DNA from 2 places in the Pseudonocardia sp. NPDC046786 genome. Region 1 is predicted to be linked to the other one. Evidence: riboswitches for the same ligand, from Rfam matches in the RefSeq annotation. Region 1 holds a riboswitch; the other holds the start of a gene.

Evidence for each region. Region 1 has a riboswitch for S-adenosylmethionine ahead of ABZ881_RS07755 (aminotransferase class V-fold PLP-dependent enzyme). Riboswitches for the same ligand answer to the same signal wherever they lie in the genome.
Region 2: it holds a riboswitch for S-adenosylmethionine, as region 1 does, so the genes downstream of both, ABZ881_RS08930 (LLM class flavin-dependent oxidoreductase) here and ABZ881_RS07755 (aminotransferase class V-fold PLP-dependent enzyme) in region 1, are expected to answer to the same signal.

What each region holds. Positions count from the first base shown of each region.
Region 1 covers NZ_JBEYYF010000005.1:78,744-82,137, reverse strand. Annotated here, with positions in the region: gene ABZ881_RS07760 (Fur family transcriptional regulator) at 1-305, shown strand, start outside; gene ABZ881_RS07755 (aminotransferase class V-fold PLP-dependent enzyme) at 310-1,665, opposite strand; SAM riboswitch class IV at 1,716-1,829, opposite strand; gene ABZ881_RS07750 (hypothetical protein) at 1,973-2,656, shown strand; gene ABZ881_RS07745 (DUF2795 domain-containing protein) at 2,737-3,072, shown strand; gene ABZ881_RS07740 (hypothetical protein) at 3,115-3,394, opposite strand, start outside.
Region 2 covers NZ_JBEYYF010000005.1:311,090-314,483, forward strand. Annotated here, with positions in the region: gene ABZ881_RS08925 (molybdopterin-dependent oxidoreductase) at 1-1,545, opposite strand, end outside; SAM riboswitch class I at 1,647-1,741, shown strand; gene ABZ881_RS08930 (LLM class flavin-dependent oxidoreductase) at 1,937-3,010, shown strand; gene ABZ881_RS08935 (NtaA/DmoA family FMN-dependent monooxygenase) at 3,007-3,394, shown strand, end outside.

The DNA of each region.
Region 1 (3,394 bases):
AGCTCCGCCGCACCGGCGAGGGCATCGGCCTGACGACGGTGTACCGGACCCTGCAGACCCTCGCCGAGGGCGGCGAGGTCGACGTGCTGCGGACCGGCTCCGGCGAGGCCGTCTACCGGCGCTGCGCCAGCGAGCACCACCACCATCACCTCGTCTGCCGGCGGTGCGGCGCCGCGGTGGAGATCGAGGGGCCCGCCGTGGAGTCGTGGGCGCAGTCGATCGCCGAGCAGCACGGCTTCACCGACCTGTCGCACACCCTGGAGATCTTCGGGCTGTGCCGAGCGTGCTCGGCGGCCCGCGGCTGATCCCTCAGCGATCGCAGCCCGGCAGCCCGGGCCGCTCCCCCAGCCCGAACGGATCCAGCGGTCGCGGGTCCGGGGTGGGCGTCCAGCGGCCGTCGATGATCGCGTAGGTCCACTGCGGGCCGCTGCGGGCCAGCCGGCCGAGGGCGTCCACCAGCCGGTCGACGTCGGACCCGGTGCTGCGCAGGCCGAGCGAGGCGCGGACCGCGTCGTCGCCGTCGTTGCAGCGGGCGAGCAGCGGGTGCGCACAGAACCGGCCGTCCCGCACGCCGATGCCGTGCTCCGCGGACAGCGCGGCCGCGACCAGCCCTGCCGGGCGATCGCCGAGGGTGAACGAGACGGTCGCGGTCCGGTCCGGCGCGTCGTCGAAGATCGACAGCGTGCGCAGGCCGGGCACTGAGGCGAGCCCGGCGTGCAACCGCATGGCGAGCGCCCGCTCGTGCGCGGGCAGCTCGTCGTCGATCACCGGCTCCAGCGCGCGGCAGGCCGCCGCCAGCGCGGCCGCGCCGAGCACGTTCGGCGTGCCGCCCTCGTGCCGCTGCGGCGCGGGCAGCCAGGCCACCTCGGTGCGGTCCGCGGCGACCGCCACCGACCGCACGGCGCCGCCACCGGCGAGGTGCGGCTCGGCGGCGTCCAGCCAGTCCCGGCGCCCGACCAGCACACCGGCCCCGAACGGCGCGTAGATCTTGTGCCCGGACAGCGCCAGGTAGTCGGCTCCCCAGCCGGCCAGGTCGAGCCTGCGGTGCGGAGCGAGCTGAGCGGCGTCCACGCAGACCCGGGCACCGGCGGCGTGCGCGATCGCCACGACGTCGGCGATCGGCAGCAGCTCACCGGTCACGTTCGACGCCCCGGTGACGGCGACCAGCGCGGCGTCCGGGCGGGCGGTGAGCTCGGCGCGCAGCGCGTCCAGGGTGTCGACGATCGTGCGGCCGGCCCGGACGACCCGGTGCTCGCCGTGCCGCCAGGCCAGCAGCGTCGCGTGGTGCTCCAGGTCCAGCGTCACCACCGGCCCCGGCACCGCGCGGGCGAGCAGGCCGAGCGCGTCGGTGGTGTTGCGGGTGAACACCACGGCGTCGCCGGGCCGGGCGCGGACGAAGCGGGCGACGTCGGCGCGCGCGTTCTCCAGCAACGACGTGCAGACCCGCGAGGTGTAGCCGGCACCCCGGTGCACGCTGCCGTGGTAGGGCAGCACCTGCGCGACGTGCGCGGTGACCGCGGCCAGCGCGGGCGTCGAGGCGGCCGAGTCGAGATCGCAGTACCGGACCGGCCCGCCGTCGACCAGCGGCACGGTGAGATCGGCGCCGGTGACCGCGGGGAGCGCGGCGGCGGGGCGGGTGGTGTCGTGAAGCAGGGCAGCGGTCATGTCCGTCCTCCGGATCACAAGGATCCGGGGCAGCCGTGCTGCGGGTGCCGGATCCGCGCTTGCCGGCGCGGGTGTCGCGACGGCCCGGTCATCACCCGGGGCACCCCACCGCGGAGGAGGGTTGCCGGCCAGCAAGCCGGGGCTTCGCGCTGGCACTCGTGACCTTTCGGTGCACGAGGCTAGCACCGGCCGCCGGATCGGAGGCACGGTGGCCGCCCGGAGAGGCACAGGTCACAGAACGTCTCATAACGCGACACCGTGCCGCGGCAGCCGCCGATACGGTGATCCACCGGAGGTGGGGTCGACGATGACCGACACGCACGACGACGGCGCACCCGGCGACGGTGCCCACGCGGCACCGACCACGGTGCGGCGGATCGACGTCCCGGAGTCCGGCGAGCTGGCACAGCTCGCGGCGGTCTTCGAGGACCTGCAGTACGTGCTGCGCTGCTGTGAGCACCTGGTGACCGCGCTCGGCGGGCCGGAGTCCGGCCCGGTCCGGGTGGACGCCGACCCAGCGCTGGTCGAGGCGCTGTGGACGGGGGCGGTGATCGGCTACGTCCGCTGCTTCTCCGGCCGCACCAAGACCCTCACCAAGGCCGACCTGGAGAAGCTGGAGCTCGACGGCGACGTCGGCGACTTCCACGAGATGGTGGTCAAGCTGCGCGATCACTACGCGTCGCGGCACGTGAACCCGCGCGAGTCGTACTCGATCGGGGTCGCCCAGTCGAACGACGGCACCCCGCGCGGCGTCGCGATCGTCTCCACTCCGCGGCCGCTGGTCGACGAGACCACGGTCCGCCTGCTCGGCCGGGTCGCCTACGGGCTGTCCGGGCTGGTCGACGCCCGGATGACGAAGTCGCAGAACGACGTGCTCGGCGTCGCCCACGACATGACACCCGCCCAGCTCTCGGCGTTGCCGCCGGTCCATCTCGCCGGCGAGGCGGAGGCCGCCGGACCGGCCGACGGGGGGAGCCCCTCCACCGGGTGACGCCCGCGGTGCATGGATCGCCGCACACCGGTAACCCTCCTGTCGACGAGCACGATCACCGACGAGGAGGCAGTCCACAGATGACGACCCGCACGACCACCCCTGACGCCGTCCACACCGCGCTGGACGGCGTCACGTTCCCGGCCGGCAAGGACGAGCTCGCCGCCGGGGCGGAGCGCAACGGCGCCGACGCCGCGACCGTCGAGGCGATCCGGGCAGTCCCGGCCGCGGTCTACGGCTCGGTCGCGGACGTCGTCGCCGCGGTCGACACCGCCGACGAGTCGCGGGAGGAGACCGAGCAGCTGCGGGCCCAGCGGCGCGCCCGGCACACCCACCCGGGCCTGTCCGAGGCGACCAAGGACGTCGACCCGGTCAACCCGATCGCCGAGGAGCTCGGCACCAACCGCAAGCGGTGAGGACGGGGCCGGGCCGGGCGACCGGCCCGGCCGTCCACGAGTTCAGTCGTCCACGAGTTCTGTGCGCATGCTCGACGCCGACGACACGACCAGCATCAGCAGCGTGCCCATCGGCGCCTCGGCCAGGCCGGACGCCGGGAACGCGTAGCGCAGCGTCACGTCCCAGCCGCGCTCGCCGCGCACCACCCGCGGGGTCCCGAACAGACCCTCCCCCACGCCGAGACCGACCCGCGACGGCACGTCCGGATCGGCCAGGTCCCACGCCACCACGCAGGTGATGTTGAGGACCGGCAGGCCCTCCTCCAGCTCGGTGCCCTGCACG
Region 2 (3,394 bases), 230 kb from region 1:
GGCGGCGACCGCGGCGAGGATGGCGTGGTCGGTGCGGACGCCGTCCGGCGGGCGGGCGGCACGCACCATCGCCGAGACGTACGGATCGGCCCCGCCGACGGCGACGTCGTCGCGTTCCAGCCAGGTCGCCGCGGGCAGCACGATGTCGGCGTGCCGGGCGAGCGGGTTCGCGAAGTGCTCGTGCACGATCACGGTGTCGGGCCGCTGCCACGCCCGGACCAGCCGGTTCAGGTCCTGGTGGTGGTGGAACGGGTTCCCGCCGACCCAGTACACGAGCCGGGTGTCGGGGTAGGTGTGCCGGCCGCCGTCGTAGTCGAACGGCTCCCCGGGGTGCAGCAGCATGTCCGCGATCCGGGCGACCGGGATGAAGGTGTCCACGCCGCGCGGCCCCTGGGGCAGGGCGGCGGCCCGGAACCGGGACGGCACCAGCCCGAGCTGGTGCATCGCGCCCAGCGCCGCCCCGAACCCGCCGCCCGGCCGCCCGAGCGATCCGGTGACCGCGGCCAGCGTGAGCGCCGCCCACGGTGCCTGCTCGCCGTGGTCGGCGCGCTGCAGCGAGTACGCGGTGGTGACCACGACGCGGCGGCCGCGCATCCGGCGGGCCAGTCCGGCGATGTCGTCGGCGGCCAGACCGCTGATCGCCGCCGCCCAGCGCGGGGTCTTCGGCACGCCGTCGTCGCGACCGAGCAGGTGCGACTCGAATCGGTCCCAGCCGACGGTGCACCGGCGCAGGAAGTCCTCGTCGTGCGCGCCCGCGGTGACCAGCTCGTGCGCGAGCGCCAGCATGATCGCGACGTCGGTGCCCGGCCGGGCGGGCAGCCGGGTGGCGTCCAGGGCGTCGTCGATGTCGGTGTGCAGCGGCGACACCGACACGAACTCGGCGCCCCGGGCGCGGGCCGCCCGCTGCTCGGCGAGGTTCGTGTGCCGCCCGATGCCGCCGCCGTTGACCTGCGTGTTCCGTCCGGGGAGCCCGCCGAATGCGAGGACCAGCGAGCGCTGCTCGCCGATCTCGCGCCAGGTCGGGTTGGACGCCAGCGCCGCCCCGTAGCCGCCGCCGACCCGCCGCAGGATCACCTGCATCGCCGCCGACGAGTACGACTCGACGGACCGGGGGTAGCCGCCGAGCAGGTTCAGGAAGCGGTGGATCTGGGACTGCGGGTGGTGGAACCGGCCCGCGGACCCCCAGCCGTAGGAGCCGCCGAACACCGCGGAGTTGCCGTGCCGGTCGATCGTGTCGTGCAGCGCCGAGGCGGTGAGCTCGACGGCGGTGTCCCAGTCGACCGGCACGTACGGGTCGGTGCCGCGCACGCCCCGCCCGCCGCCCGCCGGGCCGGGCCCGTGCTCAAGGTAGCCGCGCCGCACGTGTGGCCGGGTCAGCCGGGACGGCGCGGTCAGGCTGGACGGCACCCCGAGACCGATCGGGGACGGCTCCGGATCGGCCGGATCGGGACGCAGACCCAGTATCCGGGTCCCGTCGGTCTCGGCGAGGTAGGTCCCGAAGTGGCTCGCGGTGGGGACTTCGCGGCGCATGGCCGGGGAGGGCATGCCGTCATCCTGAACCGGCCGTGCGCGGATGCCGCCGGAGCGTGACGAGGGCTACACAACGGACCGTCGTCCGGTGCCGGGACGCACGTACAGTGCGGAAGGGACCATCCAGAGCGGCCGAGAGACCTGGCTCGACGACGCCGCAGCAACCCGCCCCGGACCACCGGGCGGGTGCTCATGCCGGGAGCGATGGAGGACCGAATGTTCGTCGGGGTGCGACGCCGGCACGTGGATCTCCTCCGCACGTCCAGCGCCTGCTGTCCGGGCTGACCGCTCGTCCGGCCGCCCCCGCGCAGTCCCGCGCCGGCGGCCCAGCGGGTCCTGCCGTCGCTGCCGTGATGGGGCGCGCGGGCACCCGCTCGTGTTCCGCCCCACCGCGCCCGGAGGTGCCATGTCCTTCGTCCTTGCCGTCGAACTCGACGGCGACGGAGCCCACCCGTCCGCCTGGCGGCACTCCCGCCGCTCACCCGGTGCCGTGCTCGGCGGCGCCGCGCTGCGCACCTCGGTGCACGACGCCGAGCGCGCCGGTTTCGATCTCGCGACGTTCGCCGACACCCCGGTGCCGCCGGCCGGCGGCCCGGACGCCGCCGGCCGGATCGAGGCCGGCACGCGGGCCGCGTTCGTCGCGACCAGCACGTCGCGGATCGGGCTGGCACCGACCCTGCACGTGACGACCACCGAACCGTTCCACCTGGCCACCCAGCTCGCCTCGCTGGACCACGCGACCCGCGGCCGGGCCGGCTGGGTCCTCGGCGCGGCGAACGACGTGGCGTCCGCGGCCACCGTCGGCGGTGTGCCGCTCGATCCGGCCGGGCTGCACCGCGAGATCACCGACGTGCTGGACACCGCCCGGGCGCTCTGGGACTCCTGGCAGGACGACGCCGTGATCCGCGACGTCGCCACCGGCCGCTATCTCGACCCGGACCGGGTGCACCACGTCGACGTGACCGCCGCCCGGTTCACCGTGAAGGGGCCGCTGATCACCCCGCGCCCGCCGCAGGGGCAGCTCGTGGTGCTCGCGCCCGAGGAGCTGGACGTGGCCGGCCGCACCGACGTGGTGCTGGTCGGCGGTGCCGATCCGGCCGACGTCGCGGACCGCGCCGAACGGGCACGGGGTGCCGGTGCGGCGCGGGTGCTGGCCGAGGTGCAGGTCGTTCTCGACACCGACCGGTCCGGCGCCGAGCGGCTCGCCGAGCTCGACGACCACACCCCCTGGCCGGACGACGGCCGGTTGCGGCACGTCGGACCGGCCGCCGGGCTGGTCGCACTGCTGCGCCGGCTCGCCCCGCTCGTCGACGGCGTCCGCCTGCATCCCGCGGTGCTCGCCGACGACCTGCCGGTGCTGGCCGGCCGGGTGCTGCCCGAGCTCGCCGATCTCCGGGCCGCCACGGGGGACACCCTGCGCGGCACGTTCGGCCTGACCCGTCCCGAGAACCGCTTCGCCGTCCGAGGAGGACAGTCGTGACCGGACCACACGTGCACCTCGGGGTGTTCCAGGCCGGGGTCGGCCCGCAACTGGTCTGGGCGCACCCGGACGCCGCGCCGCACACCGCGATCGAGACGTTCGTGCAGACCGCGCAGCTGCTGGAGCGCGGCCTGTTCGACGCGTTCTTCCTCGGTGAGGGCCTGCGGGTGCGGGAGAACCGCGGCCGGGTGCACGAGCTCGACGTCGCCGGCAGGCCGGACGCGATCACCCAGCTGGCGGCGCTGGCCGGGGCCACCGAACGGATCGGCCTGGTCGCCACCCAGAACACCACCTACAACTTCCCGGCCGATCTCGCGCGCCGCCTGGCGAGCCTCGACCTGCTCTCCGACGGCCGGGCCGGCTGGAACGTCGTGACCACCGACA